Regions from separate parts of the Pseudoalteromonas sp. MQS005 genome, predicted to be linked through region 1. Evidence: predicted binding sites of a transcription regulator. Region 1 holds the regulator's gene; the other holds the start of a gene.

Evidence for each region. Region 1 encodes NrdR, which represses ribonucleotide reductase genes. Its sites were predicted from a motif close to AAACACNANATNTNGTGTTT; they were not measured.
Region 2: a site for NrdR is predicted at 13,817-13,836, ahead of nrdA (class 1a ribonucleoside-diphosphate reductase subunit alpha). Genes of this name have one in related genera too.

What each region holds. Positions count from the first base shown of each region.
Region 1 covers NZ_LYRQ01000060.1:6,280-22,557, forward strand. Annotated here, with positions in the region: gene pomA (flagellar motor protein PomA) at 1-676, opposite strand, end outside; gene xseB (exodeoxyribonuclease VII small subunit) at 980-1,222, shown strand; gene ispA ((2E,6E)-farnesyl diphosphate synthase) at 1,225-2,112, shown strand; gene dxs (1-deoxy-D-xylulose-5-phosphate synthase) at 2,228-4,090, shown strand; gene A9479_RS16815 (ligand-binding sensor domain-containing diguanylate cyclase) at 4,153-7,239, opposite strand; gene A9479_RS16820 (phosphatidylglycerophosphatase A) at 7,271-7,756, opposite strand; gene thiL (thiamine-phosphate kinase) at 7,753-8,727, opposite strand; gene nusB (transcription antitermination factor NusB) at 8,811-9,224, opposite strand; gene ribE (6,7-dimethyl-8-ribityllumazine synthase) at 9,240-9,704, opposite strand; gene ribBA (bifunctional 3,4-dihydroxy-2-butanone-4-phosphate synthase/GTP cyclohydrolase II) at 9,798-10,910, opposite strand; gene A9479_RS16845 (riboflavin synthase) at 10,939-11,592, opposite strand; gene ribD (bifunctional diaminohydroxyphosphoribosylaminopyrimidine deaminase/5-amino-6-(5-phosphoribosylamino)uracil reductase RibD) at 11,617-12,744, opposite strand; gene nrdR (transcriptional regulator NrdR) at 12,747-13,196, opposite strand; gene glyA (serine hydroxymethyltransferase) at 13,304-14,560, opposite strand; gene thrC (threonine synthase) at 14,829-16,112, opposite strand; gene thrB (homoserine kinase) at 16,124-16,278, opposite strand, start outside.
Region 2 covers NZ_LYRQ01000006.1:32,573-48,850, reverse strand. Annotated here, with positions in the region: gene A9479_RS04050 (DEAD/DEAH box helicase) at 1-351, shown strand, start outside; gene A9479_RS04045 (S1 RNA-binding domain-containing protein) at 354-1,184, shown strand; gene A9479_RS04040 (hypothetical protein) at 1,240-1,614, opposite strand; gene pyrF (orotidine-5'-phosphate decarboxylase) at 1,705-2,409, opposite strand; gene lapB (lipopolysaccharide assembly protein LapB) at 2,443-3,579, opposite strand; gene A9479_RS04025 (lipopolysaccharide assembly protein LapA domain-containing protein) at 3,582-3,863, opposite strand; gene ihfB (integration host factor subunit beta) at 3,885-4,172, opposite strand; gene rpsA (30S ribosomal protein S1) at 4,240-5,907, opposite strand; gene cmk ((d)CMP kinase) at 6,003-6,713, opposite strand; gene aroA (3-phosphoshikimate 1-carboxyvinyltransferase) at 6,821-8,098, opposite strand; gene serC (3-phosphoserine/phosphohydroxythreonine transaminase) at 8,098-9,180, opposite strand; gene gyrA (DNA topoisomerase (ATP-hydrolyzing) subunit A) at 9,279-11,978, opposite strand; gene ubiG (bifunctional 2-polyprenyl-6-hydroxyphenol methylase/3-demethylubiquinol 3-O-methyltransferase UbiG) at 12,157-12,867, shown strand; gene A9479_RS03985 (HAD family hydrolase) at 12,867-13,547, shown strand; gene nrdA (class 1a ribonucleoside-diphosphate reductase subunit alpha) at 13,959-16,241, shown strand.

The DNA of each region.
Region 1 (16,278 bases):
CTAATACTGCATCTAAAATTAAGCGCTGATTCATGGCCTCTTCGTCTTTACGCAGTTCAAGTTTTACCTGAATAGGAATGGCTACAACGTTTGCTAAAAATGCACCGTATAATGTGGTTAACAACGCAACCGCCATTGCCGGTCCGATAGCTTTGGGGTCATCCATGTTCGAGAGCATAGCCACTAAGCCTATCAACGTACCGATCATCCCCATTGCAGGTGCAATATCACCTAATGATTTAAATAAGGTTGCCCCCATTTCATGGCGAGTGGTGGTTAACGAAATATCTTTTTGTAATGTTGCTCGTACCACATCAGCATCATGCCCATCTACTAGCATATCAACGCCTTTGCGCATAAAAGGATTTGGGATTTCGGCTTCTTCTAAGGCTAAAAACCCGCCTTTTCGAGCAGAGTCAGCTAATTCTACCGCTTTTTCGATTAATGCTTCAGGAGGCTCAATTTTAAACATGAACGCTTTTGCACATACTTTACCAATGCCAAGAAATTGCGACATGGTAAAATTAGATAAAACGATAAAAAGGGAACCACCGAATACAATAACCACAGAAGGGGTATTGTAAAACATAGCGACTTCACCGCTACTACTCATAAACATGGACATGACAATTAAGCCAATTGCGCCAAGGATCCCAATAATGGTTGCTAAATCCACATTCCCTCCAAAGGTTTTATATTTTTTCTTCGCAAGCGTTGTTATTAATTGTTTATCGGCAAGATACTGAAATACTTAAGTGATTTTTATGATAAACGGTAAAATTAAGATTAGTTATATTTTAGATCAACATAGGTAATCAATCTAATTAATCAAAATTAATAATTTTAAAAAATAACGTTGAAACGCAATAAAACCCAATCAACAGCATTTATCTATCAAAAAACAATATCATTCTTTGACCTAGTTTAGCATTCCCCCTAAAATTGGCGTCTAAATTTATTATGTAAGTTGAAAATAAAGATGGCGACTAAAAAACCTGAAAATTTAAGTTTCGAACAAGCACTAGAAGAACTAACAACAATTGTCAGTGAAATGGAACAAGGTGATTTATCGCTTGAACAGTCTTTAAAGCAATTTGAGCGCGGTATTGCACTTGCGAGCGCATCCTCAGGCAAACTTCAACAAGCTGAGCAAAAGGTGTCGATATTAATGGGTAATGACGAAAAAGCACCGCTTACTCAGTTTGATAACGATATGGAATAATCGTGAGCATAAAAGAACAAATAAAACTCGCTCAAGATGATGTAGCTAATACGCTCAACCTTTATTTTGAACAACCTCTTGAAAGCGACAATACTATAAAAGAAGCCACACATTACAGTGTAATGAATGGTGGTAAAAGACTGCGCCCGTTTTTAGTGTACACCACAGGTAAAATACTCGGTGCTGACAAGCGTGATTTAGATGTACTTGCCGCAGCCATTGAATGTATTCATAGTTATTCATTAGTGCATGACGACTTACCTGCTATGGATGATGATGATTTACGCCGTGGTCGCCCTACATGTCATATTGTATACGGTGAAGCACAAGCGATTTTAGCTGGAGATGCACTGCAAACTTTAGCATTTGAACTTATTGCTAAGCATACATTTAAATGTTCGACTGAAGCACAATTAAAAATGATCGCAGCACTAGCGCATGCATCAGGATTACAAGGTATGGTTGCCGGACAAGGCCGCGATATTGCAGCAACCGATAAGGTTATTACTGTTGATGAGTTAGAACGCATTCATAAACTTAAAACCGGTGCGCTAATAAATTGTGCGATCACTCTTGGCGCACTGTGCGCTCCTAATACAAGCCAACAAACTTTAGATAACTTATCAACTTTTGGATACGCTATAGGGCTTGCATTTCAAGTTCATGACGATATTTTAGATGTTGAGGGCGATACGCTTACTTTAGGCAAGCCACAAGGGTCAGATATTGCAGCGAATAAAGCGACATACCCCGCTTTATTAGGTATGCTAGGCGCTAAGCAAAAAGCACAAAATTTAATACAACAAGCCCATGAGGCATTAGCTAACATTGACGCAGACACAACAGATTTAGCGGCATTGGCTAACTATTTAATTGAACGTGACCATTAAATACAGCTAAAACGTATTAACTCTTAGTATAAAATTATTACTGAATATTAAGTCGCCTTTTAAACCTCGTTTGTTTTGAGGAGGGTTAATATTAGCGAAGGATATATAAAAAACCATGACACTTGATAGCAGCAAGTATCCATTACTTGATTTGGTGAACGAACCAGCCCACTTGCGAGACTTAGCACAAGATAAGCTTCCTGCATTTAGCCATGAATTGCGTGACTATTTACTCAATTCGGTATCGCAAAGTAGCGGTCATTTAGCGTCTGGTTTAGGAACCGTAGAACTTACCGTTGCACTACATTATGTATACAACACACCCGATGACCGCTTGGTCTGGGATGTGGGTCATCAAGCTTATCCGCATAAAATACTGACTGGCCGTCGTGATCAAATGCATACCATTCGCCAAAAAGACGGATTGCATCCTTTCCCTTTTAGAGATGAAAGTGAATACGACACCTTTAGTGTTGGCCATTCAAGTACCTCAATTTCTGCGGCGTTAGGTATGTCTATTGCTGCACAAAAAGAAGGCAAAGGGCGTAAAACAGTCGCGGTAATAGGCGATGGCGCAATTACTGCTGGTATGGCCTTTGAAGCAATGAACCACCTTGGCGATGTTAAATCAGACATGCTGATCATTTTGAACGATAACGAAATGTCGATATCTGAAAATGTCGGTGCGCTAACCAATCATTTTGCGCGTATTTTATCAGGTAGCTTTTATACCAACATCCGCGAAGGCAGTAAAAAGCTGCTCTCTGGTGTACCGCCGGTAAAAGAGCTTGCCAGCCGTATGGAAGAACACATTAAAGGGATGATGATCCCGGGTACTTTTTTTGAAGAATTAGGTCTAAATTACATTGGCCCAATTGATGGACATGATGTGAATATGTTGGTTGATACGCTGCGCAATATGCGTAACTTAAAAGGCCCACAGCTTTTACATATAAAAACCCAGAAAGGCAAAGGTTACAAGCCTGCCGAAGCCGATCCGATTGGTTATCATGGCGTACCAAAATTTGATCCTGCAACATCAAGCTTACCAAAATCTAAGCCAGGCGCGGCTACTTTCTCAAATGTGTTTGGTGATTGGCTTTGTGACATGGCCGAGCAAGACAGTAAGCTCATGGCAATCACGCCAGCTATGCGTGAAGGTTCAGGCATGGTACGTTTTTCTAAAGAGTATCCAGAACAATACTTTGACGTAGCAATAGCAGAACAACACGCTGTTACTCTTGCTGCAGGTTTTGCTTGTGAGGGCTTAAAGCCCGTTGTGGCTATCTATTCTAGCTTTTTACAACGCGCGTACGATCAACTAATTCACGACGTTGCACTGCAAAATCTACCGGTATTATTTGCTATAGACCGCGCCGGTATTGTTGGAGCCGATGGTGAAACCCATCAAGGCGCCTACGACTTAAGCTTTATGCGCTGTATACCTAATATGGTCATTATGGCCCCAAGTGATACTAACGAATGCCGTCATATGCTTTATACAGGCTATCAAGCTAATTGTCCTGTTGCTGTTCGTTACCCGCGTGGTAGTGCAGGCTCAGCAGACATTCAAAGCACTATGCAAAAGCTAGAAATTGGCAAAGCGAATGTAATTAAAAAAGGTACTAAAGTGGCTATATTGTCATTTGGTACCTTGCTTGAAAACGCACAACTTGCCACTGATGAGCTCAATGCCACTCTAGTAAACATGCGATTTATTAAGCCACTTGATACGGCATTAATTGATGAGCTGATTAATGATCACGATATTATTGTAACCCTTGAAGATAACGCGATTGCGGGCGGTGCAGGCTCTGCAGTTAATGAATATTTAGCGAGCATTAAAGCCGATGTAAAAGTGCTTAACTTAGGTATTCCTGATGAATTCATTAAACATGGCACACAACAGCAAATGCACGATGAAATGGGGTTAGGTGAACACGGTATTTTAACTTCAATTAAATCATTTATGAGCTAACACTTATCGTGTTTAATAAAAAAGGAGCCATTGGCTCCTTTTTTATTGCTCATCTATAACCTCTAGCGCATCCATACCTTAATATCGGCTAGACCATTGCTTTGTAACAAACCAATTTGCTGTTCAACATTGGGGTTTTGCTCAAACTCAAATGCATCTAATTGCTCGTCAAAGGTAATATTAGCGACGCCATCGCCGCCACGTTTTTTAACTTGATGTAATGCTATGTCAGCTAGATTAATTGATGTTTCCCAGCTAATAACTTGCCCACCTAAGAGAGGTAACGGATAGAACGACCACCCGACTGACGCTGTTATATTGGTTGTTTCACCGTTAGGAAGCTGAAACGAATAATCTGCAATTGCTTGGCATAATTCAGATACATAGCTGTCGATTAAATTACATTTAAAATCACGCAATAACAGTAAAAACTCATCACCACTCCAACGGGCAACATAATCAGAACCTTGTGTACGCGAGTTAAGTAATGCCGCTACTTGTTGTAAACAGCTGTCTCCAGCAATAGGGCCATAGGCATCGTTAATGCGGCTAAAGTTATCTAAATTAATAATTAACAACACCAACGATTTACCTTGAGCCTGCAATGACTGCGAGTTACGCTGAAAATGCTCAATATCTTTTGGTAGTTGATCAAACAAAAAACGGCGACTTCTCAGCCCTGTTAGCTCATCAGAGTGACTAACAAGTTTAAGCTGAGAGTTTACTTGGTTTAATTTATCGTTTGCTTGGCGAAGCTCAAGGGTTCGCTCAGTAATAAGCCCCTCAAGAACTTGCTGCTTACGTCGCTCTTGAACTTTAAATACCCAAAACACCAAATAAAAGAGCAACACAAAACCACTGGTGATCAGTAATCTAAAATATATAGTTTCACCAAATCGTTCAGGCACCACAAAAGCGTATTCGGCCGATTGCGCTTTGCCCCAATCTTCACCTTGACGTTTTGTCTCTAATTCAAATAAAAACATACCTGCTGGTAAGTTAGTGTAAATAGCTTCTCGGCGGGTATTTGCATAGCGCCAATCATTATCAAGTCCATTGAGTTTATACCTAAACTCTATACTTGCAGGTGCATAATAATCGATAGCGGTATAGGTAAGCGTTACATCACGCTCGTCAGTTTTAAGTACTGGCTTTTTACCTAACGCAGCCGCAGCAAGTTTTCGTGATGGCGTGGTTAAAGTTTCTATGGTTGGCTTTAGCGAGCGTAATCCAAATAATTCTACGTCTTTAGGAATTTCTACAACGCCTTGCAAGCTGGGATACCAAATTGAATTATCCATATCAACCACCGCATCATGGCCTAAACCATTACAGCATTGACTTGCTTTACCATCGAGCTGTCGATCAAATGAAGAGATCACTTCCTCCACTTTTAGGCTTTCAATGTTGGCTTTGAATTGCTCAACTGGCATGCGATAAACCCCTTTCATGGTGCTTACCCAAATGCGTTTTGTAGTATCATCGTACTCAAGACTAAATATAGAACCATATGGCAGCCCATTGGCGGCATCTAATTGCTGCCACTGCCCTTGTCCACTGCGATAAAACAAACCATCGTTAAGCGAGCCAATTAAAATCCCCACGCCTTTAATGTGTAAAATGCTAGTAACGTACGCACTTTCCAAAGTGGTTTGGTCGCCTATTTTTTCTATCCCGCGTTCAGTAAAGTAATACGCCCCTTTACTGGTACCAATCACCCCAAAATTTGGTTTATCTAAAACATAGGTTACAAACTTACTGCCTAAAAAAGCATTGTACGCAAAAGGGTTTAACCCGTTGTAATTTAAACGATATAAGCCTCGCCCAGTGCCCACCCAAAAGCCGCCTTTAGTCGACGTACTAATAGCAAATACAGGATTATCACTTAGCGCACGGGCAGGGAAACTATATAAGGTATTCGACTCGTAGAAAAACAAACCTCTACCAGTGGCAACATAAAGACGATTGCCGTCAAACTGTAAGTCATGTACTGAGGCGTTACCATACTTGGTACTGTTGATGACATTGATAAACGTTTTATCGGCATCGAAATAGCCTACGCCGCTTTTGTTGGCAATCCATAACTTACCATCTGGTGATTTACTAATGGCCATAACCGCTTCGGTCATTTTAGAAATGGCTGAATGGCGCTCTATTCGCCCTTCATGAGCAAGCCAAAGTCCCTCACTAAAACTCGCTAACCATATATTATTTTCATCATCTCTAAATATATCGGCAAACCAAATACTTTGATCTAATTGACTGGGCTCAACCCATTGCCAATCATCCGACTTCCCTCTGAACAATAAGCGCCCATAAGTCGATACCCACAAGCCACCATTGCCATCACTCATAAACTTATAAACGGCTGAGTTGTTAGCGTTAGGCAGCGGAAATGGGCGTAGCTCATCATCTAAATCTAAAAAGTAAGCGCCTAGCTCAGAAGCAAGATATAAATTGCCATTTAAAAAGGATAAGTCGTGAACAATTGTTTGTGCTAAACGATCAGGCAAGGCCACTTTAGCGGTAAGCTCTAAGCGCAATTTAGAAAAATCAGACGCGCTTTGCGTCAAGCGCAATAAATTACGATCGTTAACCAGCCAAATTCCCTCTGGTGAGAGCGCCATTTTACTGACTGACCCTACTATTTGGGTGATCGCAGTGGCATTTACGATAGGGCTCGGATTGTTTAGCTGGTCGCGCAGCTCTATCTGGCCTCTGTCTATGTAATAAAGCCCATTAGCTGCTATCCAAATACTGCCTTTAGAGTCTTCAAGAATATCTCTAACAGGGCCTTTAATATTAAACTCTTGTGCGGTTAGCTTTTCTGGGTCTATAACAACGAGGCCGTTTTTCGTGCCTATCCATAATAGTCCTTGGCCATCAATCAGTAATTTATTGATGCCATTGCTGGGTAAAAACAGACTATTTTGAGTGTTGTAATTAGTAAAAGTGTTACCATCAAATCGGCTTAATCCGAATTGCGTACCAAGCCACATGTAGCCTTGGTTATCTTGCACCACACTTTTGAGGGATTGTGAGGGAAGTCCGTCTTTAATGTTCCATTGTTTAACTACGTAATCAGTAATTGAAGCCGTACTTGGCATGGCACACATCAAGAGTACACAAACCAATAAAAATCGCATCATAGTGCTGCCACCTAGTTAAACAAATAATAAATTAAAAGGGTAGTAAACCTACTTTTATCAATGCTTGCAAACAAATAAGCGAAAAAATACCTGCAAGTACATCATCGGCCATAATACCAAACCCACCATGAGCACGTTTATCAAGTATACGAATCGGCCCTGGCTTTGCTATATCAAAAAAGCGAAATAGTAAAAAGCCCACTAATAATGTTTGCCAATTCAGTGCTGCACCAATCATCGTTATATAGTAACCAGCGACTTCATCCCAAACAATAGCTGGATGATCATGAACTTGAAGGTCATCAGCTGTTTTTCCACATGCCCAAATACCAAATATACTGATCACCACCGCAAATACAATTTGTAACCATAACGGAAAATGCATGGTAATAAAAATAAATGGTAACGCCGCTAAAGTACCAAATGTACCAGGGGCTTTAGGCGCAAGCCCTGTACCAAAACCCAAACCAAAAAATTGATGTGGGCGTTTTAAATTAAATAATCGGTTTTTATTCAAACCTGCTCCTTGGAAAAGTGCTCAAAGCCTTTGTGCTCAAAAACAAACTTTTCACCTTGGTGTAATAATTCTATATTCCCGTCACCACTTTTGATTTGGCCGATACAGGTTGCTTCTACACCGTATTGGCGCAACTTAATATCGAGCATACTCTTATTACTGTCTGGGACAGTGTAAAGTAGTTCATAGTCATCGCCATAGTTGAGTATAAAAGGAAGCTGTTGCTCAAAATCAAGACTCGCTTGCATCGCATCAGAAGTAGGTACATTTTCAATATTGATTGTTGCACTGACCTGTGACAAATCCAAAATGTGCCCTAAATCAGCAAGTAAACCGTCTGAAATATCAATAGCTGATGACGCTAAGCCACGCAAAGCTTGTCCGGCGGCCACGCGTGGCGTTGGAAAGTTTAAACATTTATTAATATGCTTTAAATGTTCAGGTGCAACTGGCAAACCTTGTTTTTTTGACTCAATAGCCAAACCAGCATCACCTAGCGGTCCGGTTACAAAAATCCAGTCGCCCACTTTTGCGCCACTTCGACGCAGTGCTTTACCTTCAGGAACCGTGCCTTTTGCACAAATAGTAATACTGAGTGGGCCTTGAGTCGTATCGCCACCAATAATTTGTACATTAAAGTACTCAGCAATTTCATGCATGCCGTCAGTCAGCTCTGCAATCCATTGTGGATCGATACTTGGCAACGTGAGTGCAACCGATACCCATGTAGGCTCTGCACCCATGGCAGCTAAATCACTTAAATTTACTGCCAGAGCTCGATGCCCTAATGCGCGAGGAGAGATATCATGAAAAAAATGCACCCCAGCAACTAAGGTATCTGTTGTTACAGCAAGCTGACAGTTTGCTGGTACTGTGACAAGCGCACAGTCATCTCCAATCCCTAAATTAACATCGCGACGAGTGATACCGCGACCTTTAAAGTAGTGATTAATTAATTCAAATTCCTTCATACACAAAAAAGCCGGCCTATGCCGGCTCTCCTTTTTAACGGTTATTTATAACAACTCACTGAATTAATATGCAGCTTAAGTTGTTATGACTTACGTAACTGTTTTACAGCTTTATCAAGTACACCGTTTACAAATTTATGGCTATCTTCAGCGCCAAACATTTTCGCTAATTCAATGCTTTCATTGATAGCCACTTTGTAAGGAACATCTTCACGAAATTTAAGCTCGTAGCTGCTTAAACGTAAGATTGCACGTTCAACTTCGTCTAATTCATCAAATGGACGAGTTAAATGAGGCGATACAGCTTCGTCTAGTTGCTTATGATTTACGGCAACTCCACGCGCTAAATCTTTAAAATATTCAACATCAATTTTAGTCACATCGTTTTCGATCAACATTTGTTGTTCGATATCGGCAATTGCATTGCCGCTTAATTGCCATGAATACACGGCTTGAAGTGCTAAGATACGTGCTTTACGTCTTGCTGCTGGTTTCACAAAAATTCCTTAAACTTAAATTTTATCTAACACATTAACCATTTCAAGCGCACCTAAAGCAGCTTCGCCGCCTTTGTTACCCATTTTGGTACCTGCGCGCTCAATTGCTTGCTCAATGCTTTCAGTGGTTAATACGCCAAATGCAACCGGGATATCATACTCAAGCGATACTTGTGCAAGCCCTTTATTTGACTCGCCAGCGACGAGATCAAAGTGAGGCGTGCCCCCTCTGATCACTACACCTAAGGCGATAATTGCATCATATTCTTTTTTTGCTGCAACGCGTTTCGCTGCTAAAGGTAATTCAACCGCACCGGGTACGTAAATCACGGTAATATCGTCTTCTGATACTCCACCAGTACGTTTTAGCTCATCAACAGCACCTGCAAGCAAGCTACTACCAATAAAGTCATTAAAACGAGAAATGACAATGGCAAACTTTTTGCCTGGAGCGTATTTATTACCTTCAATAATTTTCATTTGATAACCCTAAAAATAAGTTTAAGCGATTTCGGTTGCGCAAAAATTGATGCGCATTATACCACATAAATAAAATAATAACCTAGCGCGTAATTATTGTGGCTCTACGTAGTCAACCACTTCTAAATGGAACCCTGATAATGCATGGTATTTTTTAGGTAAACTCATCAAACGCATTTTTTGAATACCTAAATCAGCCAGAATTTGCGAACCCACACCTACGGTGCGCGAAGTACCTTGAAATTTACGTGGCGTCACATTTTCACCCGCATCAGCTGCGGCAAACGCTTTTACTGTGGCTTCTAACTCTTCAGTGCTTTCTTGCTTACCTAAAATAACTAAGGCGCCATTATGCTCAGCAATATAAGCCATTGCTTGTGATAAGCCCCAACTACGGTCAGCGTTGCGATCAGAGAGTAAAATATCGTTAAAGGTACTTTGTAAATGCACACGTACTAAGGTCGGTTCTTGTTGCTTTATTTCACCTTTAAGCAATGCATAGTGTAACTGCCCATCAATGGTGTCTTTGTAAGTCACTAAGTCAAACTCACCATGTTCAGTTGGCAATTTACATTTTGCAACTTGCTCAATTGTGGTTTCGTTTAGGTTACGGTACTCGATTAAATCAGCAATGGTGCCAATTTTAATATCATGTTGCTTAGCAAATACTTCTAAATCAGGACGACGCGCCATGGTGCCATCTTCATTTAGGATTTCTACAATCACTGATGAAGGCTCAAGCCCTGCTAAACGCGCTAAGTCACACCCCGCTTCTGTATGCCCGGCACGTGTTAACACGCCGCCTGGTTGCGCCATAATAGGAAAAATATGACCTGGTTGTACAATATCGCTTGGCACAGCGCCTTTCGCGATGGCAGCTTGAACAGTGCGGGCACGATCCGCTGCAGAAATACCTGTGGTAACCCCTTTTGATGCTTCAATCGACATAGTGAAATTAGTTGAGAATGCGGCACCATTATTTTTTACCATTAATGGTAAATCAAGCTGCGAGCAACGCTCTTGAGTCATGGTTAAACAAATTAGTCCACGGCCATGAGTCGCCATAAAGTTAATGGCTTCTGCACTAATGTGTTCAGCAGCAATAATTAAATCGCCTTCATTTTCTCTGTCTTCATCATCCATTAAAATAACCATTTTACCGGCTTTAATGTCATCAATTATTTCTTGTGCGCTGTTTAAATTCATAAGTTGCTCGTATAAGTTGTCAATGTCGTTATTTTATAAAGCCCGCTTTAGCGAGTAAGCTCATCGAAATATCTGAACCCGTAGGTTGCTCAGCCCCTCTGACTAGGCGCTCTAAATAACGTGCTATTTGGTCGACCTCTAAATTCACTTTGGTACCGACTTGAAAATCAGCTATGGTCGTTTGCCCGCTGGTGTGGGGCACAATCGTCAGTTTAAATTTATTACCTTCAACTGCATTAACCGTCAAGCTAATACCATCAATACAAACCGACCCTTTGTAAGGAATGTATTTCATTAAATTTTCATCGGTGGCTAACCAATATTCTGTTGCTCGCGCATTGGCATTAATTGCTGTGATAGTGGCAATGCCATCTACATGGCCAGACACTAAATGACCACCGAGGCGCGAAACAGGTTGCATCGCCTTTTCTAAATTAACGGTTTGCCCTAATGCGTAATGTGCAAACCCTGTTAAGCTAATCGTTTCATTTGATAAGTCTGCACTAAAGCCATCAATATGCTTATCAACAACCGTCAGGCATACACCATTGGTTGCAATACTGTCACCTAACTTAACATCACTCATATCAAGGTTTTTACTTTGGATACGAATAGCTAAATCACCTTGTTTTTTTTGTAATAACGCAATTTTACCTGTCGCTTCAACTATTCCAGTAAACATAGTGCTACTCTTTATATAAAATGATTAATGAGCTTTTTTTAGTGCTGTGATACGTAAATCATCACCAATTGGCACACACTCATTAAAAGTTAAATTAATGGTATTTTGCATACTCATTAACTCTGGGAAATTCAGTAAACTTTTAGCATCGCTGCCCATTAATTTAGGAGCAATGTAAAAAACAAACTCATCAATTAAATCAAGTTCTGTCATTTTACCGGCCAGTGTTGCTCCGGCCTCTAGCCACACATTATTAAACTGCAATTGGGCAAGCGTGTTTAACACGGCCAGTAAATCTACTTTATTATTATTTTCAGGTACTTCAATCTGTTTAACAAAATGAGGCCACTGATGCGATTTATCAACCTTGGTGGTAAATATTATCACCTCACTTTGAATTGAAAATAAGGCAAGATCAGGGGTAAGTCTATTTTGTGAGTCAATAACAACGCGAACCGGTTGGCGCAGTGGTAAATCAGTTGGTAAAGAATACGGTAACTCTTCTGGGCGCACATTTAATTTTGCATCATCCATTAATACCGTATCGGCACCGGTTAAAATTGCACAGCTTTGTGCTCGGTATAGTTGCACATCTTGGCGTGCTGCGGGGCCAGTTATCCATTTACTTTGGCCGTTTTTAAGCGCCGTTTTACCATCTATACTGGCGGCCATTTTGCAAGTCACAAAGGGTAACCCCTGCTCCATGCGCTTAAAAAACCCAAAGTTTAATGCGCGAGCTTGCGCTTCAAGTAATCCGTGAGCAACTTCTATACCAGCATCCGCTAAAATTTTCAGACCTTTGCCTGCAACTTGCGGGTTGCTGTCAACCATTGCGGCAATCACTTTTTTAACACCGGCTGCTTTTAGCCCTTCAGCACATGGCGGTGTTCGACCATAATGACTGCAAGGCTCAAGTGTTACATAAGCGGTTGCGCCTTTGGCATTTTCACCAGCCATAGCCAGTGCGTTTACCTCTGCATGACCTTGCCCCGCTAACTGATGAAACCCTTCACCTATTATTTTATTATTTTTTACGAGTACGCAGCCAACATTAGGATTAGGGGTTGTCGTAAAGCGCCCTTTTTTTGCCAGTTCAATAGCGCGAGCCATGTAGCGTTTATCATCCTCTGAAAACGAACTTTGCATGGTCATTACTACTCTCCTAAGCGGGCTATTTCTTCACCAAATTCGCGTATATCTTCAAACGAGCGATACACAGAGGCAAATCTTACATAGGCCACTTTATCTAACTTTTTAAGCGCTTCCATAATGCACTCACCCACCAAATGGCTAGACACCTCGCGTTCGCCAGTGGCACGTAACTGCGACTTAATAATATTAACCACTTCATCAACTTGCTCAGTGCTTACGGGGCGTTTTTCGAGGGCGCGAGTTAAGCCATTTAGTAACTTATCTTCATTAAACGGTTCGCGGCTGCCATCTTGCTTGATGACCCGTGGCATCACTAATTCAGCCCCTTCAAAGGTGGTAAATCGTTCGTGGCATTCATTACATTCACGACGTCTACGTACTTGGTGTCCCCCGCCGACAAGGCGAGAATCAATAACTTTAGTATCTTTGGCGGTGCAAAATGGGCAATGCATAACTGTGTGTTTCCGTTTTAAAAACAAAAAATGGCCGCTATTATAGCGGCCATTATCATAACAAAAATGTGTGCAGTTGTGATCTAAATTACTATTTTACTCTTGGATTAAGCGTAAACAGGTAATTTTGCACAAATTGCTTTCACTTTTTCTTTTACTTGCGCTTGTACTGACTCATCTTCGATGTTGTCTAGTACGTCACAGATCCAGCCCGCTAACTCTTTTGACTCTGCTTCTTTAAAGCCACGACGAGTGATTGCTGGTGAACCAATACGCAAACCAGAAGTAACAAATGGTGAACGAGGATCGTTCGGTACCGAGTTTTTGTTAACCGTGATATTCGCATTACCTAGGGCAGCATCTGCATCTTTACCTGTGATATCTTTATCGATTAAATCAAGTAAGAATAAGTGGTTGTCAGTTTTACCCGATACTACTTTGTAGCCGCGCTCTTGTAATACCGCAACCATTGCTTGTGCATTTTTAACAACTTGTGCTTGGTATGTTTTAAACTCAGGTTGAAGTGCTTCTTTAAATGCAACCGCTTTAGCAGCAATAACATGACATAAAGGACCACCTTGGCCACCTGGGAAAACAGCGCTGTTTAGCTTTTTGTAGATTTCTTCATCGCCACACGCAGAGATGATTAAACCACCGCGAGGACCCGCTAATGTTTTGTGTGTTGTGGTTGTTACAACGTGAGCAAATGGTACTGGGCTTGGGTAAACACCTGCAGCAATTAAACCTGCAACGTGCGCCATATCAACAAATAAGTAAGCACCTACTTTGTCTGCAATTTCACGGAACTTAGCCCAATCAACAATACCTGAGTAAGCAGAAAAACCAGCAATGATCATTTTTGGTTTGTGCTCAAGTGCTAACGCTTCAACTTGTGCGTAATCAATTTCGCCAGTTTCTTCGTTAAGGCCATACTGAATTGCGTTGTATGTTTTACCTGAGAAGTTAACGTGTGAGCCGTGTGTTAAATGACCACCGTGCGCTAGGCTCATGCCTAATACAGTATCAAGTGGGTTTAAAAGAGCTTGGAAAACAGCGGCATTCGCTTGTGAACCGGCATGAGGCTGTACGTTTGCGTAATCTGTACCAAATAATTCATTTGCGCGGTCAATAGCAAGTTGCTCAACCACGTCTACGTGCTCACAGCCACCGTAGTAACGTTTGCCCGGGTAACCTTCAGCGTATTTGTTAGTCAGCTGAGAACCCTGCGCTTCAAGTACGCGTGGGCTACAGTAGTTTTCAGATGCAATTAACTCAATATGCTCTTCCTGACGTGATGTTTCTTTGCTCATCGCGTCAAATAACTCTGGATCAAAGTCCGAAATATTCATGCTACGTTCTAACATTGGGGTCTCCTGGGCAACGTGTATGGGTATTTTTTAGAGGCTTTATTGTACGCTTAAAACGACGTTTTGCCTACGCTCTTAAGTTGAGGATATTTAAACAGGGATTGAAACTATTTCACAGCATTTTGATGATGATATTTTTTTATAAACTAATAACAATTTTAAATGAATTCTATTTACTACATTTATATAGCTTATGCCTTATGTCTAAAGCGATGCATAAACAAACAAAAAAAGCGGCCTAAGCCGCTTTTATTATCTGCCTTTTTTAGGCAAGCTTTTTAAACAACTCTGTACGCAAAATATCATAATCGTTGTGCATATCAGTGGCTAAACACGGTTTTGCTAATGCATCAGCTAACGGCTTTGGCATATCTAATTCAACATTAAGGATATCCTCAACGCTGTCTTTAAATTTGGCCGGATGCGCAGTCGCTAAAAAAATCCCCGCAGCATCTGCTGCCTTATTTTCTACAAGACCTTGGTAAGCAATTGCGGTGTGAGGCTCTGCAATATAGCCAAGCTGTTGAATTTTTTTCATCACTGTTTGTGTTTGCTGTTCATCAACACTCACCGAATAAAAGTTATCATAACTAAACCAGTTATTATCTAACATTGATTGCACACGTGGCCAGTTATTAGGTTTACTCACATCCATTGCATTTGAAAGCGATTCAATTGTCGCATTAGGCGTCCAATTTTTATCAAGCATAAAGCGCGGTACTGTGTCGTTTTGGTTTGTAGTCGCGCTTAGTTTACCTACAGGCATACCAATAACCGCGCCAATCATAGCCGCACACACATTACCAAAGTTACCACTGGGTACTGAAATATGCGCTGTAGCACGCTTTTCTTTTGGCAGCTGTGCAATGGCTTCAAAGTAATAACATACCTGCGCGACTAAACGGCTAATGTTAATTGAATTTGCTGAGTTTAAACCTAACTTCGATTTTAGCTCTTCATCTAAAAATGATTTTTTAACCAACTCTTGGCAATCATCAAAACTACCCTCAATCGCATAACAATGAATGTTGTCACCAAGCGTTGTAAATAACTTTTGCTGCGCTAATGAAATTTTACCTTTAGGGTATAAAATAACGACATCAATATTTGGTTTGTTATAAAAAGCATGCGCTACGGCAGCCCCAGTATCACCCGATGTTGCAGTTAAAATAGTGACTTTTTCACCTTGATTAAATTGCGCCAAGCACTCGGCCATAAAACGGCCACCAAAATCTTTAAATGCCAGTGTTGGGCCGTGAAATAACTCTAAGCAATAGGTATTATCTTCAACTTCCACCAGCTTAACCGGAAAGTTAAACGCATTCTTAACCATCTGGGCAACAGTATCACTTGGTAGCTCGTCACCAATAAGGTGCGATAAAATTTTGCCGCTGCGAGTAACAAAGTCCATATCTAGTAATGCATCAACATCACTTAATGGCGCTAACGACTCTGGAAAAAACACACCTTGATTACGCCCTAGTCCTGTTTTTACAGCTTCAACAAACGACACTTTTTGTGAATATTCTTTTAAATTATGTAATTGCATGACTCTTTATCCTATAAAACATTTAATTGACGCGTGCCGTCGTTATCTAATTTACAAATATGGCAAAAGCCTTGTTCGTTGATGTAATTTTCCTCTAGCCACTGCGCGCATTGCTCTGCCGCTTCAAGCGTTTTACATACACTAAACAAGGTCGGCCCTGCGCCTG
Region 2 (16,278 bases), on a different contig from region 1:
AAACACGCAGAAGAATACGTTCATCGTATTGGTCGAACTGGTCGTGCTGGTTTTAAAGGTAACGCATTATCACTTGTGGGCCCTAAAGATTGGGCAAGTTACTTGGCAATAAAATCATTTTTAAATGATGAATTATCGTTTGCTGCTGTTGAGGATTTAAAAGCGAAATTTAAAGGTATTAAAGAGAAAAAAGTAGCGCCAATTAAATCGACTAAAAAAGCAGTGACCACGAATAAGCCACAGCCAAAACGAAAAGCAAAACCGAAAAAGCCAGCGGCCCCAATTAAAGCACCTCTTAATATTGATGGTGATACCCCGATGCGTCGTAAAAAAAAGCCTGAGCAGGAATAATTATGAGTTACCTAGGAACCACCCAAACCCTTTTTGTTAAAGAAGTCAGCAACGAAGGTGCCTATTTAGATGGGCACGACTTAGGTGAAGTTTTTTTACCTAAACATGAAATAAAACATGAGCTTGAAGCCGGCGATAGCATCAGCGTATTCACATTTTTAGATAATGCAAACCTGCCAACAGCCACAACTAAAAAGCCGCATGCTCAAGTGGGTGAATATGCCCTACTGCGTGTGAAAGAAATAAACAGCATAGGCGCGTTTTTAGATTGGGGTTTAGAAAAAGACGTACTCGCACCGTTTAATGAACAAAAACCACGTATGCAAGAAGGCTACTCATATTTAGTGCGTTTATATCTTGATAACGCCAGTCAGCGTATTTGTGCCTCAACTAACTTTAACCGTTTTTTATCAAAAGATGAGCCTCAGTATAGTCACTTACAAGAAGTTGACTTAATTGTTGCAGGCAAAACTGATATTGGTTACAAGGTGCTTATTGAAGAATCCCATTTTGGCGTCGTGTTTTACAACATGGTGTTTAAAAACCTGTTTGTTGGTCAAAAGCTAAAAGGATTTATTCAAAAAGTACGTGAAGACGGAAAAATTGACGTCATACTTGAAAAGCCAGGCATGGGAAAAGTAAGCGAGCTTGGTGAAAAAATAATGGAAAAACTAAAAGATGAAGGTGGCATATTAGCCATAGGCGATAAGTCTGATCCTGAATTAATTAAAAAAGTGTTTTCGACCAGCAAAGCAAATTACAAAAAAGCCATTGGCGGTTTATTTAAACAAGGCTTAATTGATATTGAAGCTAAGTCTATTCGTTTAAAATAATTAAATAAAAAGCCACTTAAGTTTTAAACCTAAGTGGCTTTTTAGTATCTGAAATTTATAACCTAATATTTTTATAAGGTAAGGTACAGCGAGAATATTCATTTGAGTATTCAATTAATTCTTTTTTAGAATCTAGATTTAACGGCGCTAGCCTAAAAACTTTTTCTGTACACTCATTTTGCATTTCATCATGTGTCGCAACACAGTCTCTGCTGCTAACATCTATTCCTGCTAACACACCTTCATTGGTGTAACACAGATGCTGTGCATAATTTTGAGCAATTTTTTTAAACTTGAATAAATCAACGGGGTAACCAGATACCAAGTCAGTAACGTTTGAAACATCATCATACATTTTAGTTGAAAAAACATATTTATTTACAGCAAAGCCACTAATGATAATTACAACTAAAAATATTATTATACGCAAAGCAAATCCCTCACTGCACACCCATAATTTAAATGTAGCACAAAGAAAAGCAGTTGTAAGGAACTGCTCTCAATTATGCTAATTTTTAATTTAAGCTATTGATTCATTTACATCATTTAGTACTTTTACAGGGTTTTGTGCCTGAGTGATCGGACGCCCAATCACTAAATAGTCACTACCCGCTTCAATCGCTTCTTTAGGTGTCATAATACGTTTTTGATCGCCCGCATCACTTCCCGCTGGGCGAATACCTGGCGTAACTAATTTAAACTCTTTCCCTAAAGCAGCCTTTAAACTTTGCGCTTCTTGCGCGGAACAAACAACACCGTCAAGTCCTGCTTGCTTTGTTAATTTAGCTAAATGCATAACTTGCTCTTGGGGTGATTTAGTTATACCTAAACGCTCAAGTTCAGCTTCGTCCATGCTGGTTAATACAGTTACCGCAATCAGTAATGGCGCTTTGTCGCCAAACTGCTCGAGTGCTTGTTTAGCTTTATGCATCATTTCATAACCGCCCGATGCATGTACATTGACCATCCATACACCCATTTTAGCCGCAGCAGTCACCGCTTTAGCAACGGTGTTTGGAATATCGTGAAACTTTAAATCTAAAAATACATCAAAACCTAAATCGACCAATTCTTTAACAAATGCAGGACCAAAATAAGTAAACATTTCTTTGCCCACTTTTAATCGACAGGTATCTGGTGATAACTGTTTTACAAATGCTAAAGCAGTTTGCTGATCATCATAATCAAGCGCGATAAGAATTTTTTTTGATTTTTCGAAAGACATAACTATCCTACTAGTGAGCGAAAAGTATAAAGATTAAAATCCGTCTAAGCCTCTGCTAGGCACAATGGTTTCCCAGTGTTTACATGAAGGGCAATTCCAATAAATGGTGTAGCTAGTAAAGCCACAATGCTGACATTGAAAGTCAGGTTTAGTGGCAATGTACGAAGTAACAAGTTTATCGATTTGATTAAGCACATCTTTTGTATTTTTATTTTCTGTACTCATTAACTGTAATAAAAAACTAAAGCCACGAATAGTGGGTTGACGTTTTAAATTATCAGTTAAAAATTCAAAGGCTTGTTCAGTGTGTCCTTGCTCAAGCAAGGCTTGGCAATGCTGTATTTTTATCATCACCCCACCCTTTTCTAGTAACTCAGTAATGAGTTCATGGAATTGGTGAGTTAATTTTAATTGCTTATAGCTGTGAGCTAACTTTTCAATAAACAATGGCGCAAAAAAAGTAAATTGGCAGATTAATTCTCGCCAATAGTAAATTGCTTTTACGTAATCTTCTTTGGTGTAAGCTGACAGTCCAAGCTCATATAAAGGCCTAATTGTTTTAAAGTTTAAGCTAATGGCTTTGCGCATAAGTTGTGGGTTATTACTGGCAATGGCATGCTCACAGTAAAAATTAGCGATGGCTTTAAAGTGTTGTTCTTTTGAAAAAAGCTCAGTATGCGCTTCAAACATATTAATGCCTTTTTGCCATTCACGGGTTTGTGAATATAAAGAAATAATAGGATCGAGTGCATCTGCATGGCTATTTTTTACCAGCCATATTAAATGTTCTTCTGCGCTGTCTAATAAGCCAGCCATAATATAATCTTCGGCTAGTTCTAAACGGCTATTAGCGGCTTGTTTTTCGTTAAGACTTGGGTGTTTTAGCAGTAGTTCGTGAATTTTTATTGCGCGGTCAAGCTCACCACGGCGGCGAAACATGGTGGCTAAAGTAGAATAATGTTCAACAGAGTCAGCAGCTACTTCGAGCAAATTAATTAAATGCTCAAGCCCCTGATCTTCTTCTCTGTCCAGTAAAAACTTTAAGCCTTTACTGTATTCAGAAGTAATTTGACGATTAAACTGATGAGCCTGATTTTTTGCACTGTTTTTCCCCATGATCCAACCATAACCGGCAGCAACGGGAAGCAGTAAAAACAACAGCTCAATCATAATTAGGTGTCTTTGTTGGCAATACGCTTTTTATTATCTTTTTCAGGCGTTAATTGCTTTTTTAAACGGTAATTTTGCCACTTTAATTGCGTGAACAATTTAAAACTCACAAAACAACCCACTACAACACCTAGCAAAAAGCAGATACTTATTATAACGGCTAAAGGTAATGTATTACTGGCTATTATGTAGTTAATTTGTGTTAATTGTGGGTTTTGAGAACCCAATACAAATGCACCAATTAAAAAAAGTGCCGCCAGAATAATTTTTAATACCTTGAACAAGTAACTACTCCAATAAGTTTACTAAGCAATGCTCTCGTTTACACGGTCACGTAGTTCTTTGCCTGGTTTAAAATGAGGTACATGCTTACCATCTAACTCTACAGTTTCACCTGTTTTAGGGTTACGGCCTGTACGAGGCGCACGGTAATGCAAAGAGAAACTTCCAAAACCTCGGATCTCAATACGATCTGAAGAAGATAATGAGCCGGCCATTTGTTCAAGAATTTCTTTAACAGCGTTCTCAACATCTTTCACAGGAATATGTGAATGTTGTTCAGCAAGTGTTTCTATCAGTTCTGACTTAGTCATAGCGTTTCCTTAAAAAGAAATAGTGGAAGGGCATAAACTGCCCTTCCAATTAAAAGACTATAATTAATTAGTCTTTTTGTGCATTTGCGAAAGCAGCTGCCATTGCGTTTTCAAACACTGGCTCTTCTTTCTTAAGCTTCTCTAGTACTTCTTTCTCTTCTGCTTCGAAAAGAGCTTTAACAGATAAGCTTAAAGTGCGGTTCTTACGATCAACACCAACGTATTTAACTTCAATCTCGTCGCCTACAGAAACAACAGTAGTTGCATCTTCAACGCGCTCTTGAGCGATATCAGCTACACGGATGTAACCTTCAACGCCTTCGATAAGTTCAACAGTTGCGCCTTTCGCATCAACTTCAGTCACTTTACCTTTAACAATAGCACCTTTTTTGTTTGCATCAAGGTAGTTATTGAATGGGTCAGCTTCGATTTGCTTAACACCTAGAGAGATACGTTCACGCTCTGGGTCAACTTGCAATACGATAGCAGTGATTTCGTCGCCTTTCTTGAATTCACGTACAGCTTCTTCGCCAGGTGTATTCCAAGAAATGTCTGAAAGGTGTACAAGACCATCAATACCACCGTCAAGACCGATAAAGATACCGAAGTCAGTGATTGATTTGATCTTACCAGTAACTTGGTCGCCTTTGTTTTGTAGACGAGCAAATTCCTGCCAAGGATTAGCAATACATTGCTTAAGACCAAGAGAAATACGACGACGTTCTTCGTCGATTTCAAGAACCATAACTTCAACAGTGTCACCTAATGATACAACTTTTGAAGGGTGGATGTTCTTGTTAGTCCAATCCATTTCAGAAACGTGTACTAGACCTTCAACGCCTTCTTCGATTTCTACGAAGCAACCGTAATCAGTAAGGTTAGTTACACGGCCAGAAAGTTTAGAACCTTCTGGGTAACGACCAGCGATAGCTGCCCATGGATCTTCGCCAAGCTGTTTAAGGCCTAGAGATACACGAGTTTTATCTTTGTCGAATTTAAGAACTTTAACTGCGATTTCGTCGCCAACATTAACGATTTCTGAAGGGTGCTTAACACGCTTCCACGCCATATCAGTAATGTGTAGTAGACCATCAACACCACCAAGGTCAACGAATGCACCGTAGTCAGTAAGGTTCTTAACGATACCTTTAACTTCTTGACCTTCAACAAGGTTAGCAAGAAGCTCTTCACGTTCTTGTGAGTTTTCTGATTCGATAACTGCACGACGTGAAACAACAACGTTGTTACGTTTTTGATCAAGCTTGATTACTTTAAATTCAAGCTCTTTGCCTTCAAGGTGAGTTGTGTCACGTACTGGACGAACATCAACAAGTGAACCAGGTAGGAAAGCACGGATTGAATCAACTTCAACAGTGAAACCGCCTTTAACTTTACCGTTGATAACACCAGTAACAGTCTCTTGCTCTTCACATGCTTTCTCAAGACGGATCCACGCTTCGTGACGCTTCGCTTTCTCACGAGAAAGGATAGTTTCACCAAAACCGTCTTCGATTGCATCTAGTGCAACATCTACTTCGTCGCCAACAGCAACTTCTAGTTCACCAGCAGCATTTTTGAACTGCTCTGCAGGGATAGCACTTTCTGATTTAAGACCAGCATCTACAAGTACAATGTTGTTCTCGATTGAGATTACTGTACCTTTAACGATAGAGCCTTGCTCTGCTTCAAAACCCTTTAAGCTTTCTTCAAATAACTGCGCAAAATTTTCTGACATACGAATATACGTCTCATATATTAATACCAATAAGCAACCATGCTGCATGGGGTTGTTAAAATAGCACTGGCATCCTGCTGGTGCATAAAATGTATTTAGCTTCGTTTAGGAAGCTTACCTTCTGAGATGCTCGCATCTAATAAAGTTATAACTTTATCAAAGACTTGCTGTGCGTTGAGTTCGCTAGTATCAAGCTCAATCGCATCCTCTGCAGGTACAAGCGGCGCAACGGCACGATTCATATCGCGATCGTCACGTGCTTGAATGTCCTGTAATAGACCACTTAGTGTAACATCAAGCCCGCGCTCATTCAACTCAACAAAACGTCTGCGAGCACGTTCTTCTGCACTTGCGGTTAGAAATATCTTTAATGGCGCATCTGGAAATACCACAGTGCCCATATCGCGGCCATCGGCAATTAAACCGTTTTCTGTTCTAAACGCACGCTGGCGGCGAAGCAACGCTTCTCGAACACGCGGCAATGCGGCCACTTTCGACGCTGCAGCACCCACTTCTTCATTTCGAATAGTGGTTGTAACATCTTCGCCTTCTAAAATAATCTTTCCTGCATTAGTGTCACTGTCTATCAAAAACTGCACATCAAGATTTGCAGCTAGTGGGACAAGTGCTTCTTCGTTATCTAACGCAATTTGGTGATGAAGTGCTGCAAGTGATAGTACGCGATAAATTGCTCCGCTATCTAACACATCCCAGCCTAATTTTTCAGCCAATAGGCGACAAACAGTTCCTTTACCAGAACCACTTGGGCCATCTACGGTGATTACGGGCATTAATAACGCCAGCATTTAAAACCTCCTTCAATGCACACCAAAATAAACCGCCACATTATACGCCAATTAATAAAGATTATCCGCTTTTAGTATGTAACTTTTTATAAATACTTATAAATAGCCTATTTACTGACAGATGCTAACACTTTGAAAAATGTTGGGAATGTCTTATAAGTACAGGCCGGATCGTTAATCGTTATGGGCTTACCCCCTACTGCCACCATTGCAAAGCACATGGCAATACGGTGATCGTCGTAGGTATCTACAGCCACATTATTAAATTGCTTTGGCGGTGTGATCTCAATAAAGTCGTGCCCTTCAACCACTTCAGCCCCTACTTTTTTAAGCTCGGTGGCCATTGCATGTAAACGGTCAGTTTCTTTTACACGCCAGTTATAAATATTACGAATAGCGGTTGGCCCTTTAGCAAACAAGGCAACAGTCGCCAAGGTCATTGCAGCATCAGGTATCGCATTAGCATCTATATCGATACCGTTAAGCTCGCCTTTACGAACAACTAAACGCTCGTCATACCAATCAATTTTGGCACCAACCTGCTCCATCACTTTAGCAAAGCCAATATCACCTTGAACTGATTTAGCGCCAACGCCTTTAATTTCTATTTCGCCACCGGCAATTGCTGCAGCAGCAATAAAATAAGAAGCCGATGAAGCATCACCTTCAACCATTATGCGCTCAACCGCTTGGTATTGCTGAGCACCTTTAACGAAGAACGTGGTGTAATTATCATGCTCAACAGTTACACCAAAGCGCGCCATCACATCCAGCGTAATATCAATATAAGGCTTAGAGACTAAGGTACCTTTAATTTTAATGTGTGTATCGCCTTTAAATAACGGCGCAGCCATGAGCAGCGCCGTTAAAAATTGACTTGAAATACTGCCGTCAATTTCGACTTCACCGCCGGCTATTTGCCCACCGATAATTTTAAGTGGTGGGTAATCTTTATTTTTTAAATAACTAACATCACCCCCGAGCGCTTGTAAAGCATCAACTAAATGCCCTATAGGGCGCTCTTCCATGCGCGGCTCACCAATTAACTCATACTCACCAGCAATCGCACTCAGTACTGCCGTTAATGGCCGATACGCTGTACCTGCATTACCTAAAAACAACGGCTCAGTTGGCGTATTAAACACGCCACTCACACCCTCTACGGTCGCTACGGTGCGCTCAGTATTAAGCGTTACATTAACGCCCAAGTGCTTTAACGCACCCAACATATGGCGAATATCGTCGCTGTCGAGTAAGTTTTCAACAACCGTGGTGCCGTTAGATAATGCTGCTAATAATAAAATTCGGTTTGATAAACTCTTTGAGCCCGGTAATGTCACACTGCCATTCACTTGTGAAATAGGGGCTAAGGAAAGTTGCTCCATTAACTATTCTCCTTGGCGAAGTTAGCCATAAAGTCAACTAAGGCTTGTACACCTTCCAATGGCATCGCGTTATAAATACTGGCGCGCATCCCGCCAACAATACGATGACCTTCAAGCGCTAACAAGCCCGCTTCTTTTGACTCTTTAACAAACTTATCATTTAAGCTTTCATCAACCAGCCAAAAAGGCACATTCATACGTGAACGGCAATGCTTCGCTACTTTATTGGTATAAAAATCTGAACCATCAATAAAATCATAAAGCAGCTGCGCTTTGGCAATATTATGAGCTTCCATGGCTTTTACACCCCCGGTTTGCTCAAGCCATGCAAATACTTCTGCCGCTAAATACCAAGCAAAAGTCGGTGGGGTGTTAAACATGCTGCCTTGTTTTGCTTCAAGGGCGTAATCTAAAATACCCGGCTTGGCGAGCCCTTCACGCTCAAGTAGCGTTTTGCGAACAATCACAATAGCAATGCCCGACGGACCGATATTTTTTTGTGCACCCGCGTAGATTAAATCAAATTTATTAACGTCAATTTCGCGCGATAAAATAGTCGACGACATATCGGCCACAATCGGCGCCGTTGGATGACTGGGTACATCAAATATTTCAAGGCCGTCTACGGTTTCATTCGGGCAATAGTGAATGTAAGCCGCATCAGCAGGTAAAACCCAATCGGCTACCTGCTTAATAGAAAACAGGCCGTTATCATCATTGCGCACATCAACAGCGTGTGTATTTGTAAACTTATCGGCTTCGCTGGTTGCACTTTTTGACCAAACGCCATTTTCACAATAAACTGCTTTTTTACCGTTAACATGAAGGTTTAAAGGTACGGCACTGAATTGACCTCGACCACCACCGTGCATAAATAGCACTTCAAACTCGTCACTTATATTCATTAAACGACGCAGGCTGGCTTCACATTTAGCGGTTAATGCTAAAAATTCATGACTACGATGACTTATTTCCATCACCGATACACCAAGACCTTGCCAGTTTAAAAACTCTTTTTGCGCTTTTTGCATAACAGCCGGTGGTAACATTGCAGGGCCTGCACAAAAATTATATATACTCATTACCTTTTCCTCATTCCAGTAATTTAACTTGAATTAAACTAATTTAATTTTTTTCAACCACATAAAAAAAGCGGCCAAGGCCGCTTTTTTCAATCTAATTATTCTGAAGGAGGATTGTCATCCGCCACTTCATCAATAACTGTATCTACTGTTTCAACGTCTTCGATATCAACCAAGTCACTTTCAGTCACTTCAATTTCTTCTATACGTTGTAAACCAACTACTTGCTCTTCGTCAATAGTTCTGATCAAAATAACACCTTGAGTGTTACGTCCAACCGTAGAAACTTCATTAACGCGAGTACGCACTAAGGTACCACGATTCGAAATAATCATTATTTCGTCGTTGTCATCAACCTGTACAGCACCAACAACAGCACCGTTACGCTCACTCACTTTGATTGATACAACACCTTGAGTTGCACGACTCTTAGATGGGTAATCTTCAAGTTGGGTACGCTTGCCGTAGCCATTTTCTGTCACTGTTAATATTGCACCATCATTCTTTGGTACAATAAGTGATACAACACGCTGATCGTCTGGCATCTTAATACCACGAACACCCGTTGCAGTACGGCCCATAGGACGTACACCTTTGAAACGGATTTCAGGTTTGCCTTCTTCGTCTAGTACTGGGTTACCATTTTCATCAACGACAGCCGTTTCTTCAGCTTCTTTAAAGCGAACAACTTTACCCGCATCAGTGAACAACATAATTTCGTTGCTGCCATCGGTAATATCAACACCGATTAAGCTATCACCTTCGTTTAAGTTAACCGCAATAATACCGCTTGCACGTTGACGACTGTATGCCGTTAATGGCGTCTTCTTAACCGTACCAAATGCTGTCGCCATAAAGATGTACTTATCATCTTCATAATCGCGTACTGGCAAGATTGCAGTAATACGTTCATCTGCTTCAAGTGGTAATAAGTTAACAATTGGCTTACCGCGCGCTGCACGACTGGCAAGTGGCAACTGGTATACTTTAAGCCAATATAAACGACCCGCTGTAGAGAAACAAAGAATAGTATCGTGCGTATTGGCAACCAATAAACGTTCAATGAAATCTTCATCTTTCATCTTAGTTGCTGATTTACCTTTACCACCACGACGCTGCGCTTCGTAATCAGTTAATGCTTGATACTTAACGTACCCTTCATGTGAAAGCGTAACAACTACGTTTTCTTCGTTGATTAAATCTTCAAGGCTAATATCGTGTGCTGCAGCATTTATTTCAGTGCGGCGCTCATCACCATATTGCTCTTTAATTTCAACGAGCTCATCACGAATAACTTCCATTAAACGCTCTGGATTTGCCAAAATGAATAATAACTCAGCAATCAACTCAAGTAATGATTGATATTCGGTAAGAATTTTTTCGTGTTCAAGACCAGTAAGTTTATGTAAACGTAAGTCTAATATTGCTTGAGCTTGTTGCTCAGAAATATAGTACTGACCATCACGAATACCAAGCTCGCTTGCTAACCAATCTGGGCGTGCCACGTTGTCTTCGCCTGCTTTATCAAGCATGGCTTTAACATTACCTAATTCCCATGGACGCGCTGTTAATGCAACTTTTGCTTCAGCAGGTGTTGGCGACTTACGGATAAGTTCGATAATTGGGTCAATGTTAGCCAGTGCAATCGCTAAACCTTCTAGCGTATGCGCACGGTCGCGGGCTTTGCGTAAATCAAATACCGTACGACGGGTAACAACTTCACGGCGGTGAATAATAAACTCTTCAAGCATTTCTTTTAAGTTGAAACACTTAGGTTGGTTATTAATTAACGCAACCATATTCATACCAAACACAGTTTGCAACTGAGTTTGTGCATAAAGGTTGTTTAAAATAACTTCACCTACGTCACCACGTTTGATCTCGATAACGATACGCATACCGTCTTTATCTGATTCATCACGTAATGCGCTGATCCCTTCAATTTTTTTATCTTTAACTAGCTCGGCGATTTTTTCAATCAAACGTGCTTTGTTAACTTGGTAAGGGATTTCATGAACAATAATGGTTTCGCGACCCGTCTTTTCATCGGTTTCGATGTCAGCACGCGCACGCATGTACACTTTACCACGACCGGTTTGATAAGCTTGTTCAATGCCTTTTTTACCGTTAATAATCGCCGCAGTTGGGAAATCAGGCCCAGGAATGTAATCCATTAACTCCGTAATGGTCAATTCAGGGTTTTGAATAAGCGCTAAACAGCCATTCACGACTTCTGTTAAGTTATGTGGCGGAATATTTGTTGCCATACCAACCGCAATACCCGATGAACCATTAACTAACAGGTTAGGTATTTTAGTGGGTAACACATCAGGAATTTGCTCTGTGCCATCGTAGTTAGGCACAAAATCAACCGTTTCTTTTTCAAGATCGGCTAATAATTCGTGCGACATTTTTGCCATACGTACTTCTGTATAACGCATTGCCGCTGCAGAATCACCATCAACCGAACCAAAGTTACCCTGACCATCTACTAGCATGTAACGCAGTGAGAATGGCTGAGCCATACGTACGATGGTGTCATAAACTGCACTGTCGCCGTGTGGGTGGTATTTACCAATTACGTCACCGACCACACGGGCCGATTTTTTGTAAGGCTTGTTCCAGTCATTACTAAGCTCGTTCATTGCAAACAAAACGCGGCGGTGAACAGGTTTTAAACCGTCACGTACGTCTGGTAATGCACGTCCTACAATTACACTCATGGCGTAATCTAAGTAGGAGTTTTTTAACTCGTCTTCAATATTGACTGGCAGAATTTCATTGGCGAGATCAGTCATTTGATATCACATTCCTTCAGTATCAGCTCTTAACAACCCAGTATTAGGTATTAAGAGTGTTTGTTATTATTTCTAAGTAACCATGCTATCACAATTAATTTTAATTTACAGGCGCAAAACTTTGCGATTTATCAATTTAGGCCTATATAATGGCCTCAGATTGACGAGGAAGTATTTTATGACCGAACATCAAAATGTAGATAACGCAGAAATAGCAAAGTTTGAAGCCATCGCAGAACGTTGGTGGGATTTAGAAGGCGAATTTAAGCCGCTTCACGAAATTAATCCATTACGATTAGATTTCATCGCAGACAAAACCAAAGGATTATTTGATAAAGAAACCCTAGATGTAGGATGTGGTGGTGGCATTTTAAGTCACAGCATGGCGCGAATGGGCGCAAACGTAACAGGCATCGATATGGGCCAAGAGCCTTTAACCGTAGCTAAGTTACACAGCTTAGAAACAAGTGTCCCCGTTGAGTATATAAAAGTACCTGCAGAGCAGTTTGCAGATGAGCACCCTGAGCGCTTTGATGTGATCACTTGTATGGAAATGTTAGAGCACGTCCCCGACCCTGCTTCTATTATTCATGCGGTGGCTAAATTAGCAAAACCTGGGGCTGATGTTTTTTTCTCTACTCTTAATAAAACCCCAAAAGCTTACTTATACGCTATTGTCGGTGCAGAAAAACTGTTAAAAATGGTCCCAGAGGGTACCCATGACCATAAAAAGTTTATTAAACCTGCACAATTAATTGCATGGGCAGAGCAAGCTGGCTTAAAAGTACGTGCCAGTGCTGGTTTAAGTTACAACCCGCTTTCTAAGCAATACACAATGAATGATGATGTAAGCGTAAATTATATGCTGCATTTTGAGAAGTTAGCGTAATGGCAAGCTCTCAAACCCCCATTGTCCCAATGGAATATCAAGCATTGCTGTTTGACTTAGATGGCACTTTACTCGATACCGCTGATGATTTAGGCGCCGCACTAAACACCGTGCTGCAAAATCATCAACAGCCCCAAGTGGGCAGTGATATATATCGCCCCGCGGCTTCAAACGGTGCTGCCGCTTTATTGGCTGCTGGTTTTAAAGAAAGCTGGGCACAACAGCCGCAAGAGCAACTTTTACATGAGCTAGTCACGCAATACGCTGCCAATATTGCCACCCATACTCGATGTTTTGTAGGAATAGAGCAATTACTAATCGCACTTGATAACAAAGCAATACCCTGGGGAATTATGACTAATAAGCCCGGATTTTTAACTGATCCTTTAGTCAAGGCGATTCCTGCATTAAAAAATGCACGTATTGTGATAAGCGGTGATACCTTAGCTGAATCTAAGCCCTCACCCCTTCCTTTACTGTATTGCGCTGAGCAAATGAGTGTTGATCCTTCGCGTTGCTTATATATAGGTGATGCGCAGCGTGACATTCAAGCAGGTAAAGCAGCCAATATGCACACCGCAACCGCACTATGGGGATATGTACCGAGTGTTGACGAGGCATTGGCTTGGAATGCGGATTTTAATTGGCACAGTCCTATAGATGCATTTAACCACATATAGTGCCATGTTAATTAATAAACACTACATATTGTGATTGTGTTAGTTTTTACGCAAAGCTTGATGATAAAAAAAGCAGACAAAATTTATTTTAAAAAAGCGTAAATTTAATCTTTCCTTAGTTGATTTTTACAAATTTCAACTTAACCGATTGATCAAAGGTTAATGCCTACTAACACAATTACGTTATCCCAACGTTATCCACAATGAGAGCGGTTTCTGTCCCTTGCAAAAGATACCAGACCACACTATCTTGTGATCTCTAATTTGAACAACACCAGATATTGTGGCTAAATGTTATTCAATTAAATTCACCAAACCGGTGAAAATAACAATAAACGAATAGGCACTGCGCTTTTTTAGGTGCACGCATTGGTCAAAAATATTTAATTCCCAAGGAATACAGGCAAAGCTATGAACCAACAGTTATCTGTAAGCAAACGTGACGGTCGTAAAGAGCCACTCGATCTTGATAAGATCCATCGCGTTATTGAATGGGCCGCCGAAGGTTTAAATAACGTTTCGGTTTCACAAGTTGAACTTAAATCGCATATTCAATTTTATGACGGTATTCGTACTAAAGACATCCACGAAACGATTATTAAAGCCGCTGCGGATCAGATCTCAAAAGAATCACCTGATTATCAGTATCTTGCTGCTCGTTTAGCTGTATTCCATTTACGTAAAAAAGCCTATGGCCAGTTTGAGCCACCGCGTCTTTTTGACCATGTTACTAACATGGTTGAACAAAAACGTTACGATGCACATTTACTCGTTGATTACACAGAGCAAGAATTAGATGAGCTAGATGCGTACTTAGATCATTCTCGCGATCTTAACTTTAGCTACGCAGCAGTAAAACAGCTTGAAGGTAAATACCTAGTTCAAAACCGTGTAACGGGTGAAATTTACGAAAGCGCGCAGTTTTTATATATTTTAGTGGCTGCAAGCTTATTCTCTGATTACCCTCGTGATACACGTATTGATTACATTAAACGTTTTTATGATGCGGTTTCATTATTTAAAATTTCTTTACCTACGCCAATTATGTCGGGCGTACGTACGCCAACACGCCAGTTTAGCTCATGCGTACTTATTGAGTGTGGCGATAGCCTAGACTCAATTAACGCTACATCATCAGCGATTGTTAAATACGTTTCTCAACGTGCTGGTATTGGTATTAATGCAGGTCGTATTCGTGCACTAGGTAGCCCTATTCGTAACGGTGAAGCGTATCACACTGGCTGTATTCCGTTTTATAAGCACTTTCAAACAGCGGTTAAAAGCTGTTCGCAAGGCGGTGTACGTGGTGGCGCAGCAACCCTTTTCTACCCGCTTTGGCATTTAGAAGTTGAAAACTTATTAGTGCTTAAAAACAACCGTGGCGTTGATGATAACCGCGTACGTCACTTAGATTACGGCGTACAGTTTAATAAACTCATGTACTCACGTTTAATTAAAGACGATTACATTACGTTATTCAGCCCCTCTGATGTGCCTGGCCTTTACGATGCATTTTTTGAAGATCAAGACGAGTTTGACGCGCTATATGTAAAATATGAGCAAGACGAGTCAATTCGTAAAAAACGAATTAAAGCAATTGAGCTGTTCTCTATGTTTGCTCAAGAACGTGCTAGCACGGGTCGTATTTACTTACAAAACGTTGACCACTGTAATACACACAGTCCGTTTATCTCAAAAGTGGCTCCGATCCGTCAATCTAACTTATGTTTAGAAATTGCGTTACCAACTAAGCCTCTTAGCAACGTGAATGATGAAGAAGGTGAAATTGCACTTTGTACATTATCTGCGTTTAACTTAGGCGCGATTGAGTCTTTAGATGAACTAGAAGAGTTAGCTGAGCTTGCAGTACGCGCACTTGATAACCTACTTGATTTCCAAGACTACCCAGTACCTGCAGCTAAAAATGCAACTATGGGACGTCGTACGCTAGGCATAGGCGTTATTAACTACGCATACTACCTAGCTAAAAACGGTAAGCGTTATTCAGATGGCAGCGCAAATGCGCTTACGCACAAAACATTTGAAGCGATTCAGTACTACCTAATGAAAGCGTCTAATGAGCTGGCAAAAGAACGTGGTGCCTGTCCTAAATTTAACGAAACAACGTACTCACAAGGTATTATGCCAACGGATACGTACAAGCGTGATTTAGATAAAATTTGTGATGAACCACTTCATCTTGATTGGGATACGTTACGTGCCAGCATTAAAGAGCACGGTATGCGTAACTCAACACTGAGCGCATTAATGCCATCAGAAACATCATCGCAAATATCTAATGCAACCAATGGCATTGAGCCACCGCGTGGCCATATTAGTGTTAAAGCAAGTAAAGACGGTATTTTAAAACAAGTTGTCCCTGAGTACGAACGCCTCAAAGATAGCTATGAGCTACTGTGGGATATCCCATCTAACGATGGTTACTTACAATTAGTAGGCATAATGCAGAAATTTATCGACCAAACGATTTCAGCAAATACTAATTATGATCCAAATAAATACGAAGGCGGTAGAGTACCTATGAAAGTCTTATTAAAAGACTTACTTGGTGCCTACAAGCTAGGTGTTAAAACGCTGTACTACCATAACACCCGTGATGGCGCATCAGATGCACAAGAAGACGCTCCAGAAGTGGAAGATGACGATTGTGCAGGCGGCGCGTGTAAAATTTAATAGTTAAACTTAAAGCGGGCGCCTTGCCCGCTTTGTC